Regions from separate parts of the Ectobacillus sp. JY-23 genome, predicted to be linked through region 1. Evidence: riboswitches for the same ligand, from Rfam matches in the RefSeq annotation. Region 1 holds a riboswitch; each other region holds the start of a gene.
The links. A riboswitch is a leader RNA that binds a small molecule or an ion and turns the genes downstream of it on or off. The one in region 1 is predicted to bind cobalamin.
Positions count from the first base shown of each region.

Region 2: linked by a shared signal. The riboswitch ahead of MUG87_RS14575 (DUF4430 domain-containing protein) and the one ahead of metE (5-methyltetrahydropteroyltriglutamate--homocysteine S-methyltransferase) in region 1 are both predicted to bind cobalamin.
Region 3: linked by a shared signal. The riboswitch ahead of MUG87_RS02710 (DUF4430 domain-containing protein) and the one ahead of metE (5-methyltetrahydropteroyltriglutamate--homocysteine S-methyltransferase) in region 1 are both predicted to bind cobalamin.

Region 1 is NZ_CP095462.1:3,766,248-3,770,805, reverse strand. Features, by position in the region: gene MUG87_RS19065 (CPBP family intramembrane glutamic endopeptidase) at 1-408, opposite strand, end outside; gene metE (5-methyltetrahydropteroyltriglutamate--homocysteine S-methyltransferase) at 348-2,588, opposite strand; cobalamin riboswitch at 2,730-2,911, opposite strand; SAM riboswitch class I at 2,956-3,058, opposite strand; gene MUG87_RS19055 (DUF4397 domain-containing protein) at 3,206-3,988, shown strand; gene MUG87_RS19050 (class F sortase) at 3,942-4,466, shown strand.
Region 2 is NZ_CP095462.1:2,848,672-2,853,229, forward strand. Features, by position in the region: gene MUG87_RS19720 (recombinase family protein) at 1-124, opposite strand, end outside; cobalamin riboswitch at 436-618, shown strand; cobalamin riboswitch at 869-1,051, shown strand; cobalamin riboswitch at 1,287-1,469, shown strand; gene MUG87_RS14575 (DUF4430 domain-containing protein) at 1,749-4,403, shown strand; gene MUG87_RS14580 (cohesin domain-containing protein) at 4,471-4,558, shown strand, end outside.
Region 3 is NZ_CP095462.1:505,927-510,484, forward strand. Features, by position in the region: gene MUG87_RS02700 (energy-coupling factor transporter transmembrane component T) at 1-339, opposite strand, end outside; gene MUG87_RS02705 (DUF4430 domain-containing protein) at 336-1,031, opposite strand; gene MUG87_RS02710 (DUF4430 domain-containing protein) at 1,082-2,668, opposite strand; cobalamin riboswitch at 2,771-2,960, opposite strand; gene ybaK (Cys-tRNA(Pro) deacylase) at 3,112-3,582, shown strand; gene MUG87_RS02720 (putative ABC transporter permease subunit) at 3,612-4,558, opposite strand, start outside.

The sequences.
Region 1 (4,558 bases):
GATAACCAAAAACAAAACGAGATAATGCCACCACGTAGCCGGTGAGACTGCCGCGTACAACTCCGTTAAGCTAGCAAGAAGCGGCAGATCTAGTATCATGATAAGCCATTTACCAAGTGCAAATACACTGTAAAGTAGCACACCTGATAAAACAGCAAGCCAAAACGTGCGCATCTTCATGCGCACGTATAGAAATCTTTGTTTGCTACAGGCCGTGATAATGAGCGTCAGCATACTGACTGTGAACACCGGCCAAAAGTACAATGTCTGGGAAAAACTAAGTAGCAAAAGCAAATAAGCGATGATTACATACAAAACAGAGACCTTCTTTCCAAAACGAGTTGCTTCTATTGTATCACCGCTTCGAGCTGTCGTCTCGCTCGCTTGGCGGCCTGTACCATGATGCACAGCCCTGCTACCGTTTCATCAATGCCTCTTGTTTTTAACCCGCAATCCGGATTAATCCAAATTTGCTTGGGATGCAATACCTGCAGCGCGCGGGCGATGTTACGTTCGATTTCAGAAAGCTTTGGTACACGCGGGCTGTGGATGTCGTATACACCCAGGCCAATTCCCTTCTCATACGTGTGTGTTTCAAATGCGCCGATGAGTTCACCGTGGCTTCTTGACGTTTCAATTGAGATCACATCGGCGTCGAGCGCAGCAATTGCTTCTATAATGTCTTCGAAATTGGAATAACACATATGTGTATGAATTTGCGTTGTGTCGCGAACAACTGTTGTTGCCAGCTTAAATGCATATACCGCATCGGCAAGATAGCTGTCCCAGTGCTTTCGTTTTAACGGTAATCCTTCTCTGAGTGCAGGCTCATCAACCTGAATCATACGGATGCCATGATCTTCGAGTGCTTCTACCTCTTCTCGCAAGGCCAAGGCAATTTGATTGGCAACATCGCGGCGCGGCATATCATCGCGGACAAACGACCAGTTTAAAATGGTAATCGGCCCTGTTAGCATACCCTTGACCGGTTTGTTAACAAGCGACTGTGCGTATAGTGTTTCCTTCACTGTCATTGGCGCTACAAAGGCCACATCGCCGTAAATGAGCGGTGGCTTTACGCAGCGCGAGCCGTACGACTGCACCCAACCGTTTTGGGTAAATTGAAAGCCGGCTAGCTTTTCACCAAAATACTCGACCATGTCCGTGCGCTCAAATTCGCCGTGCACAAGCACGTCCAGTCCTATTTCCTCTTGCATTTCGATCCATTTTTTAATTTCGGCACGAATGTACGCTTGATAGGTAGCATCCGGCAGTTCGCCCCGCCGCCATGCCCGGCGCTTTTGGCGCACCTCGGCAGTTTGTGGAAAGCTACCGATGGTCGTGGTTGGCAGAAGCGGCAATCCGAAGCGAGCTTGCTGCAGCTCGCGGCGCTCGGTGAATGGAGAATTTCGTTCCACTTCGGCAGGCAAGTTCTGCATAGCTTTACGTACCGCTTCATGATTACGTGCAGGTGAAGCAGCGAGCGCCTGAAGAGCTATACTGCTTACTTCTATTGCCGCTGAATCTGCACCTGTTGCTAACAAAACAACCTCAGCCAGCTTTTCATCGGCAAATGCCAGTGCGTTTTGTAAGGTATCCTCAAGAGATTCTTCTTTTACGGTAACTGGTACGTGCAGCAAACTAGCTGACGGCTGTACAAGCAGACGGTCGTTTGGTACAATTTTTGTCAATTGTTCAAGTACATGCTGCTTACTTTTTAGATCCGCGCGCCACACATTGCGCCCATCGATTACACCCGCCGCCAAGTATTTCTCCTGCGGAAATCCATACTGCTGTAGCGACAGCAAATTTTCACCGCGGTCATGTACAAAATCAAGACCAATAGCATCGACCGGCAGCTTTACCACCTCTTTGTAGCGTGTTATGCTGTCAAAATATGTTTGCAGAATCAAGCGGCTATTTGTTGCCTTTCGCAGTTTCGTATATGCAGCGTGCAACACCTCAAACTCTTCATCAGAAAGATCGGTTGCCAAAATCGGTTCGTCGATTTGAATCCACACCGCTTCCTGGAGCTCGGAAAGTACCTGTTCATATAGCGGAACTAGCGCTTCCACCGCGCGTTTGAAGCTTTCATACCCCTTTGATAGCTTCACTAGCGTAACTGGGCCCAGTAGCACCGGCTTGCCGTGAATGCCAATTTCTTTTGCTTCCTCATATAAACGAAGCGGCCGGTTTTCAATTAGCTTTGGTGCTACATCATCCCATTCCGGTACGATATAGTGATAGTTTGTGTTGAACCATTTCGTCATTTCCGCCGCCACCGCCGTGTCATTACCACGTGCGATATCAAAATAAGTACGTAGTGACATCTCTTGCTGCGCAAAGCGCTTCGGCACAATACCGAACATGAACGCCGCGTCCAGTACATGATCGTAGAAGCTGAAATCGCCGACCGGGATAAGGTCGATGCCAATCTCCTGTTGTTTACGTAAATGATGAAGACGCAGCTCCTTCATCTCCTGTAAAAATGCTGTTTCTTCCAGATCACCAGCCCAAAAACGTTCGAGCGCATGCTTCCACTCCCGCTTCTCTCCAATACGTGGATAACCTAAGTTTGAACTTTTCATATTTCCCCACTCCTTTTGATTGTGTTCTCAACAAAAAATCTCCCTTTTCGGCGAAAAGGGAGATTCATACGCATCACTAACTAGAGTTGAGACCTGGTTTTCCCAACACGTATGCATCACTCCTCTCTATTCATCCGTAGAGCACAAGCGCATACAACAGGCAGGTCTCCTGGCTTAGGTTCATTGCTTCTTATTCCTTCCCGTTTTTCACAGTGGTTCTAATAAGTCGCTCCCCATCACAGTGGCGGGACCGCGCCGGATTGTCACCGGTCTTCCCTTTTAAGCCGCACGATATGTGCGTCACCTGATGCATTTGATTATGAAATTAAAAAAGCCTCTCAAAGGAGAGGCGGAGTTCCGTGATCCTCTCTTATCTTTCAAAGCATGATGCTTTGCTGGATTTGGCACCTTTTCTTTTGAATGGTTGCCGGGCTTCATCGGGCCAGTCCCTCCGCCGCTCTTTATAAGAGTTTTATTATTCAGAATTTAATGATTATCTTAACAGCTCTTCTTATGCTTGTCAAACTATTTTTTTGGAACAATTTACCTGGTTTCCATATTGTGTGAATGCACACACTCATATTGTAATGCCAAACATATACATAGGAGGAATACACATGAAAAAAATATGGTCTTTACTCGTTTCTGTGATGATGCTTGCCTTGTTCACAGGTCAAGCACTCGCAGGCGGCTCTCAGGCGATGGTACGTATTGTGCACGCTTCTCCGGACGCACCAGCTGTTGATGTAGTCGTAGATGGTAAAACAGCGGTACAAGGCGCAAAATTTAAAGATGCGACAGATTATTTGAAATTGGCTCCTGGCTCACATAAAGTTGAAATTTATGCAGCAGGCACAGTGGCACAAGGAAAACCTGTTATTTCACAAAATCTATCTGTGGAAGCAGGCAAATCTTACACAGTAGCGGCGATTAACAAGGTAGCTAACCTAGAGCTTTTGGTTATCAATGACGAAACAATGACTTCACCAGGCAAAGCAAAGGTACGTGTAGGTCATCTGTCTCCTGATGCTCCGGCTGTTGATGTAGCAGTGAAAGGCGGCGCAGTCTTATTCCCGAACGCTTCTTTTAAAGCAGTAACAGATTTTAAAGAGGTAGATCCGGCAACACTTGATTTAGAAGTACGTGCAGCAGGCACAAACAATGCGGTATTAAGTTTGCCATCTACAACGCTAAAAGCAAATACATTGTACACAGTTCTTGCGGTTGGTCTATTAAACGGCACACCAGCGCTTGATGTCATCGTATTGACAAATACAGCGGCGCCAAATATGCCAAAAACAGGTCTTGGCGGTATGGAAACCATGAAAAATGTTGCTGCGATAGCGGCTGCAGGTGCGGTATTTTTCCTATTTCGCAAAACGAAAAAAACTTCTAAGTAGTCTTATCCTCTTCTTGCTGGTACCGTCGGTCGCACATGCGGCACCTACAAGAATCAGCATTCCGCGCCTTTCCCTACAGGCGCAAGTCATACCGGTGCAGCTCACAACAGACGGCGCCATGGAGGTACCAAGGGACGTGAAAAAGGTCGGATGGTACGCGCTTGGCCCCGCACCTGGCGAGCTTGGTACTGCCGTGCTGGCCGGACATGTGGATAACTACATTGGACCGGGTATTTTCTTCTACTTGAAACGGATACAGCTCGGTGATGAAATTATGGTATACGACGAAGACGGTAAAAGGCTCACGTTCATCGTCTTCCAAAAAGAGATTTACCCCTTTGATCAAGCCCCCGTCGAAGAGATTTTCGGCGCGGCGGACGGAAAGTATTTAAACATCATCACCTGCGACGGCCGATATGACCGGCGAACGGAGAATCATGAAAAACGGCTGGTCGTATATACGAAGCTAAAGGAATAACCGGTTCTCTTGGAGGACCGGTTATTTAGTATCTGGTGAATTTCACTGGTAATTTGGTTACTTTCGTAAAATATCCGGCGAGTTTGCCAGAT
Region 2 (4,558 bases), 920 kb from region 1:
CCTCAAAAGAAATGATAGCTTCGTGGGCATTCTTTGTTACAACATGTTCTTTAGGATTTATATTCTTTCTTTTATTGCTTGTAACGCTTTGTACTGAACCCTTCCTTGTACAAGATCCCCAGATTTGTGAGAATTAAACGAATAGTAGAACCTATCCACTTGCGCAGGTGGTAGGATATCATCCTTATAAAGTCTCTTGCGATATTGTCAGTATGACAGCAGTTTAAAATGAAATTAGTTGCTCCTAAAATGGAACTTGTTGTACTAAATAGAGATCAGGAATGGTGAAAAGTTGAAATTGAACAGGTGTTTTAGCGTAGTACTAAAATGAACAGATAGAACAATGAACACATTAAGGATAACATCATTAAAACATAAATAAAGATACAACTCCTCTTAAAGTCAAAGCGGCTCTTGAACAATCTATGTAACTTCTATAAAATGAGTACATATGGTTGCAGTTTGCATTAATAGGGAATTTGGTGAAAATCCAAAACAGCTCACTTCTACTGTAAAAGCTACGAAACATTCGCTAATGTCACTGGGAAACCGGGAAGACGGAATGGATTAGGATTGAAGCTTTAAGTCAGGAGACCTGCCATAAACCTAATACAAGTCTTTCGGTGAGGAAAGTTTGTTATCAAAACTTGTGTATACCTATATGCATATGGATACTATTTGCAATTTTAATTATCGCAAAAATGTGTCTTTTTTGATAACTAACGATTCTTGCTTTTGCAAGAATCGTTCTTTATTGCGTATGATTTTAAGCGATTAAGATCACTGGAGAAATTAAAAGATGGGGAGGTGATTAAAAAATCGAAATGCAAAAATTTGCAGTATAACATGTTTTACCAGAGTAAAAGTTTAGTCCGAATGGGGGTATGGTTGCAGTTTGCATTAATAGGGGATTTGGTGAAAAACCAAAACAGCTCACTTCTACTGTAAAAGCTACGAAACATTCGCTAATGTCACTGGGGAACCGGGAAGACGGAATGGATTAGGATTGAAGCTTTAAGTCAGGAGATCTGCCATAAACCTAATACAAGTCTTTCGGTGAGGAAAGTTTTTTATCAAAACTTGCGTATATTTATATGCGTATGGATACTATTTGCAATTTTAATTATCGCACAATGTGTCTTTTTTGATAACCGATGATTCTTTCTTTTGCAAGGATTGTTCTTTATTGCGTATGATTTTAAGCAATTGGGGTTACCAGAAGAATTAAAAGATGATTTAAATGCAAGAAAATTTGCAGTATAACATGTTTTACTAACGTAAAAATTTAGATTAAATAGGCATATGGTTGCAGTTTGCATTAATAGGGAATTTGGTGAAAATCCAAAACAGCTCACTTCTACTGTAAAAGCTACGAAACATTCGCTAATGTCACTGGGAAACCGGGAAGACGGAATGGATTAGGATTGAAGCTTTAAGTCAGGAGACCTGCCATAAACCTAATACAAGTCTTTCGGTGAGGAAAGTTTGTTATCAAAACTTGTGTATACCTATATGCATATGGATACTATTTGCAATTTTAATTATCGCAAAAATGTGTCTTTTTTGATAACTAACGATTCTTGCTTTTGCAAGAATCGTTCTTTATTGCGTATGATTTTAAGCGATTAAGATCACCGGAAAAATTAAAAGGTGGTAAGGTAATTAAAAAAGATTTAAATACAGTTTGCGGTATAGCATGTTTTACTAGAGCAATCGTTTATGAATTGGAGGAAAGGATGAATTAAACAATGAAGAAATTTGTAAAAGTGCTTCTTGTCATGTGTATGATTTTTTCAATTTTTTCTATCTCAACCCCTTCATTAGCGGCACCTTCTGGAAACCCTAAAGGTTATATAACGATGTCAGCTGATGTAAATACGCTGGGAGCAGGTTTTCTATATGAACCCGTAAAGGTTCCTTTTTATACTGGGGAAACTTATGCCGATGTGACGGACAGGTTTTTGGGTTCATCTAACTATCGTAGTTCTGGTCAACAAGAAATGTTTTATTTGTCTAGGATTAAACTAAACCGCTCTTTGAGTATCCAAGTTCCACAGATATTGCAGAACGAAATGGGCATGACAAACGCAGACATTATCAATGTGGGAGTAAATGAACAAGGGCACCTTGGAGAATTTGATTATAGTTCTATGTCTGGTTGGATGTATTCGGTAAACAACGAATTTTCAAATGTAGGAGTTGGAGCTAAAACACCTAAAGATGGTGATGTATGCAGATGGCAATTTACGCTCACAGGTTTTGGTGCTGACTTAGGTCAGGATAATTCAGCATGGGGGGGATCACCAGCACTTTATGTAGGGGCTGATCGCAGTAATCTCCTGACCCAGGTTGCACAAATAAACAGTGCTGCCAACAAGGCAGAGCTTTTAGCCAAGCCCGGCGTTCTTACAGCCTATAACAATGCTAATGCAGCACTAACAAATCTAACGGCTACACAAGAACAAATTAATAATACATCGACTGCCTTAACTACTACATTGAATACTGCAATACCGGCAAGCAGTATTGATATTAGTACGCAACTGAACGCAAGCTTAGCATCTATATTGGCCGCTGCTCCTTCACCAGGTTTTGGTACACTTAATGGTGAATGGACAGTTCTTTCGTTATCTAGATCCGGATACTCTGTTCCTAAAAATTATTTTTCTGATTACTATAACCGTGTAGTTACACATGTGCAATCTGTAGGAGGAATACTTTCTACTTCTCAGTATACAGAGTACTCTAGATTAACACTTGCATTAAGTGCGATTGGAAAATCAAGTACAAATGTAGGCGGGTATAACCTTTTAGAGAATCTGGCAAATTATGAAAAAACAATAAGTCAAGGTATAAATGGTGCCATCTTTGCATTAATTGCACTTGATACAAATAACTATGAAATTCCTATTATAGCAGATACCGCTAAACAGGCTACCCGTCAAAAATATATTGACTTTATCTTATCGAAAGAAGTGAAAAAAGACACTCCACAAGCAGGTGGTTTTACTTTATACGGCTCGACGCCTGACCCTGATATTACAGGCATGGTACTTCAAGCACTTGCACCATATAAATCACAACCAAAAGTTGAAACTACAATTGATAGAGCAGTTAAAGCACTTTCAACCATCCAAAAAGACACTGGAGGTTTTACCGCTTTCGGTTCAACTTCCAGTGAAAGTATTGCTCAAGTAATTGTTGGGCTTACAGCCCTTGGTATTGATCCGGCGACTGACAGCCGTTTTGTAAAAAGCGGTGGTAATTTAGTTTCCGCATTGCTCACTTTTTACGTTGAGGGCGGCGGCTTTAAGCATATTGCGACAGGAAATAGAGATGGAATGGCTACAGATCAAGGGACTTATGCATTGATTGCATATGACCGATTTGTCAAAGGAAAAAACAGTCTCTATAATATGACAGATGCATTTAAAAGTGTGGAAGAACCTGGAACGGACCCTGGTGGAGAACCAAAACCGATTGATGCACAAGTTACAATTGATGCCCCAGACCAAGTAGTTGCCAAAGCTGGAAATGTATTCAACGCAATTATTAAAACAGATGCATTTCCTGTCGGAGACTACAAACTGATGGATGGCGTTATTAATATCCCTGACGAACTAAGCATTGAAGATATATCAATTTCAGAGCGTATGCAGGGCGGTTCACTTGCTTGGAATTATAATGCTTCTGATAAGAAACTTAGATTTGTATATACTAACTCGGATTTAAAAAATATCAGTTTATCAGGAGAGAAATTCCCCGCTGAATTATTGACTCTTCAATTAAAAGTAAAGAATGACATTGATACGAAAATTACGCCGAATACTGAAATCTCCGTTGGCGGGATCAGTTTAAAGAAAGCCTCTAACCTCTCGGCTTTAGTTTTTGATAGCTCAAAAGCAGTGAAAACCGTTAAGTTTTCAAATGTTGCTATTAGCATTAGAAAGCTGTTTGAAGGCGATGGGATTGATTTGATTCCGGCAAACAAGAAGGCTATTGCTTTTACAATTGGCGGTATCAAAAGCGGAACAAAAGTTAAATACAAAAACGCAGATTTAATTTATTCGAGCGAAATGACAGCAAAACGTGGCGTGGATACCTACGTATTAATGACTAATGTTAGTGAAGCTGATTCAAACTTACTAAATAGTTCCAACTATAGCTTTTTAACAGATGCAACAAAGACTATTACATTTGGTGATATTGATGCCAATGGCATCATTAATGCGCAAGATGCTTTGAATGTTATCTCTGCTTGGCTTAGAAAGGTAGATGTGAGTGAAGATGAAAAAATTCTTCGTATGAACGTAACGTCTGATTCAAGAATTAATACCTTTGATGCACTTGCTATTATGGAGAATTATGTTTCCCAAAGTGAACTTGCAATCATAGGAAAATAACATTCTCGAGGATAGGGGCAGTTCAAATTTACGGATTGTCCCTATTATTTATACAGGGGGCATACTGGTGAGTATTTTTAAAAGAGTCCGAAACAGCGAATTTTTAAAAAAGAAATCGACGCGTATTGTAGGCATCATTCTTATGGTGCTACTTA
Region 3 (4,558 bases), 630 kb from region 1:
ATAAGATACAAAAGCAAAGGACACCGCCAAAAATGACAGTGCCATTGTATAGCCATACGTAATTGCCTCAAGTGTAACGGGATTATCTTGCACATAAAATAAAATCGTACTGCCGCGATGGGTAAACAGCGGATTCATCACTGCGATAAAAACCGCAATCACAAATGAACTGAACAATAAAGGCTTCATCGTGGTGCCGTGTATATAATTTAATAGAGATAAAAGCAACACCATACTCAGTAAAATAAACGGATGCAAAAGTGTCATTGCTAACACGATAACTCCTATATAATAAGAAAATAAAACAGCCGGATGAAATTCCGCAAATGCGCTTCTCATGGGTTTTCTCCGTCCACTGTATATACCCATTCAATCACATCACCAGTTTTTACTGCTGTTTTTCCAGCACCAGTTTTCGCTTGTACGCCATTTCGCTTGTAAATCCAGCCACTCAATGGCCCCTTATCTTTTTCATATAAGTTGTTAATACCTTCTATATAAATAGAAGCACCTGCACCACTGTATTCCATTTGAATTCCTTTTTTCTTCACAGTTCGTGCCAAAACAGAAAATACCGTATCGCCATTTTCCAGTTCCACTTCTGTTTTTCCTAAAATGGTATTACCAGCACCGCGAATGGTTAAAAATACGCTTTCCGCTTGTTTGACCGGTTCCGCTGGTTGTGGCGGCGGTAGAGTTGATGGTGTTGATGGTGTTGATTGTGTCGATGGCACCGAAGAACTAGATGGCGGCGGGCTTGCAGGTACAGGTTCTGGTTTGGAGGCTTTCGGTTTGACTGCTTCTTGTACCGGCGCATTACTTTGTTTACTTTCTTGTTTTGGCTCTTCAGGCTTTGCTTCCTCTGTTGGTTGTGCCTTTTGTTCCGCTGGTTGCTCTTGTACCTTAGGGCTTGCTTGTTCACTCACCTTCGGCTTTTCCTGCTTTATGTCTGTTTTCGTTTTTGTTTCCTCTTCACCGTTACATCCCACCAAAGCAACAAATAAACCAAGCGTTATCATCCATTTGTACATAATATCACATCCTTTAAAAAGCAAGCAGGGGCATCTACGCCCCCGTCTCATTATATAATTCTTCTCCAAACTAGAACTGCAGTCATAATAAGTATGAATCCTGCAGCTAGACTGGACCAAAATACTGTGTCAAGCAGTGCTGTATCAGGAAGCGTTTGTTTGACTTCCCCTTTTACTGGTTCTGCTGTTTTCGTTTCGCTTGGTACAGGTTTAGTAACTGTTTCTGTCGGTACTGAAATTTCTGGTGTTTCTGGAATAGATGGTTGAGATGGCTCTGGTGTTGTTGGTTCACTTGGCGTTTCTGGTTCGTTAATTGGTTCACCGCTCCAATCGAAAATTGAGCCCTTTTCTTGTGTAAAGTACGTGTATTGTACTAACGCATACAGTGCTTGCTCAGATGAAAGCGCATCGCTTGCTTCACTTGTATGCTGCCATTTAAATCCACCGTCTGTTTGTTGGAAGGTAACGAGATTTTCAATGACATTCGCTTCTTTCGTCCACTCCGCATCTGTAGGGTCAATATCCAGAATGGATAAAGCTGTAAGTACCAATGCAGTGCTGTTGGCATTTTGATCAAAGCCGCCATCCTTACCTTGCATACTTTGCAAAAGTTTTAAGGTTGTTTCTTGCGCTTTTGCTACTTCCGGCTTCTCACTATACGGTGCCAATGCAATCAGCATCATACTATTTGTATCCGCATCTGTGCCCCATCCACCTTCAGCTCGTTGCTGTGATAAGATTGCATCTACAAGCTTCTCGCGGCTCCAAAATGCGCCAGCAGGAATATCATACTTTCTACTATCTAGTGCCAATAAAGCAGCGCTGTAAGCATAAACATCAGCAAGTGTTTGGTCATTGTATAACTTCTCAACTAAATTTTGATTTGCAAACTTTGTAGGGTCACTTCCAATAGCATTAATTGCCAAAATTGTTTTTGCTAATTTGCCGCCTTGCATTCTTTTATTTTGTACATTATCTTTTAATTGCTCTATGTAACTCGCTTTTACATCATCAGAGATTACTGCACCTGAGCGCAACAACCCAATGGCTTCCCACTCAGAATTGATACCGTCTCTTAATAGATAGGCAGCCGCATCGGCAATCGCTTTATTTGTATCTACTTCCCTTGGTGTAGTTCCTGGGTCTGGTGTTGTAGGCGGTTCCTTAACCGGCTCTAGTAAACTCAGATCGCATTCGCTGATTTTTTTTAACTGCTCCTTCAATGTATCAGTAGGCGCTGTATTCCAATCTTCAATAAATCGCATGGCAATAATATCACCATTCTTTACTTGGTAACCACCTACTCCTACCATCGCCATTTCGTTATTTGTTTCCAGCGCCCAATAGCTTTGCTTATACTTCTCACCAGCAACAAGACCGTCAATACCTGTTAGGTATAACGTTGTTCCTGTGCCACTGTACACCAGCTTATTCGGAAATACCTCGTTCAATACATCAAATGCTGTTGCACCTTCTTCAAACTCTACCTTCTTTGGACATAAAATTGCTCCGCGTTCTGAGTCTCCAACAACAACAAGCGTTGCTGTACGTCCCTCAGCAAACACCACGCCAATATTCGCAAACGTCGACACCACCATACATACGGTGAGGACGAATGCAGCAAGCCACTTCTTCATATCTACTTCCCCCTTCATTTTTGAGCCCAATAAAAAAAGCCCGTTACGGGCGTGCGCAAGCATATATGTACTTACACAACACCTCCCTATTCCTCGTAGGATTTCGGTGCATCGTGCATAGGCAGGTCTCCTGGCTCGTGTGTCGTCAATTTTGTGCGCCTTCCCGGGTAACAGTGGCTTATGCACAAAATCTCTTCACTTACAGTGGCGGGACCGCGTCGGATTCACACCGACTTCCCTTTTAAACATAGCGAGCGCTCGCTCACTATGCACCTATACTCGTCACAATATTCGAAATTATGATACTATTCTACTATGGAATTATGATTCTGTCGACAATATTTCATAGTATCCCTCTAAAAGTTGTAACACATATAGGTAGGAATAGCTATATAAATCCGTTTAAAATTTTGTATACTGATACATGAAAGGTGTTGATACATATGGCGAGTAAAACCATCGCATGTCGGCTGCTAGATACGAAGAAAATTGCGTATACGCTCCATGAATATGAATGGGATGAAAATAATTTAGATGCCAAGCATGTAGCGAATTTGGTAGGTCTGCCTTATGAACAGGTGTTTAAAACACTTGTACTAAAAGGCGACAAAACAGGTGTTGTTATGACTTGCATTCCTGCTAATAGCGAGTTGAACATGAAAGCACTCTCATCCATCAGCGGCAACAAAAAGGTAGAAATGGTGCCGGTAAAAGACATACAGAGTCTAACCGGTTACATTCGTGGCGGTGTTTCCCCGCTTGGTGTTAAGAAAAGATATCCCTTGTATGTTGACAAGTCAGCTTCTGCATATGATACCATCAGCATTAGTGCAGGTAAACGCGGCTTGCAGATTTTCTTAAACGGTACGGAATTTATAGAAATAACCGATGCGAAAACAGCAGACTTGACTTAAAGAAGATGCTAGCTAGCATCTTCTTTAAGTCATCCTTGTACGTTGTCTAAGATCTTCTCCGCATCCACTTGTAAAGCCCGAATCATAATTGTATTTGCAATACCATATACAAGTAGCAATATAAAAAACGTCAGCCCAATTCCTGCATGTAATATGAAATACAACCCCATTACAATGCCTACTGTTGCTGCGGCAATTAGGAAATTTACGAGCAAGTTCCATAGCAGCGTATAACGACCTTTAAACAATTTTTGCTCATTTTCCCAGTGTACATCCGCTGTTTTTGCATCCCATCTCACACCAATCATATTGGTAAGCCATAAGCCGTTTAAACATAAAATGAGCCAAAGGGTCACGAATAATAGAGACACCTTTAAGAGCGCAACCATGACAATGCCGAATAATGCTAAAATACTAACACTGACGAGCCACGATGCAAAAATTTTAGCAAATAAAATAGTTTGCGGTGCAATAGGCAAATAACGATTTACAAACCAACTGCTACCGTCCCTGGAAAAAGCGGTTATTGCAGTCACATTAGAGCTTAATAAAAACATACCAGCACAATAAGCAACACCAAGGACCAAACCTGCTTGATCAGGGTTCGTGACACTCCTCTTCATCCATTCTATACTACCGTTTTGTTGAAAGAACGCAAAGAAAAAAATGATTGGTGTCGTTAACCCCTGAATGACGCAATTTAAAAAGAAAGCCGGTGTGCGCATTAAAATACGTAGCTCCTTTTTTACATACGTTAACCATTTAGATGTTTGCTTTACCTGTTTCACATACGCAGCGTTACCTACGGTTTTACGCTTCACCACACCTCCGGAAAGACCAATAACTCCCTTTAAATAATATGTTTGTGCGGTTACATAGAATAGGCTAAAGGCCATCATTGAAATAACTATAAATATAAGCACATATAAAAGCCCCATGGCAGTGTTATATTGTGACAGCCCCGTCGCTGCGAAAT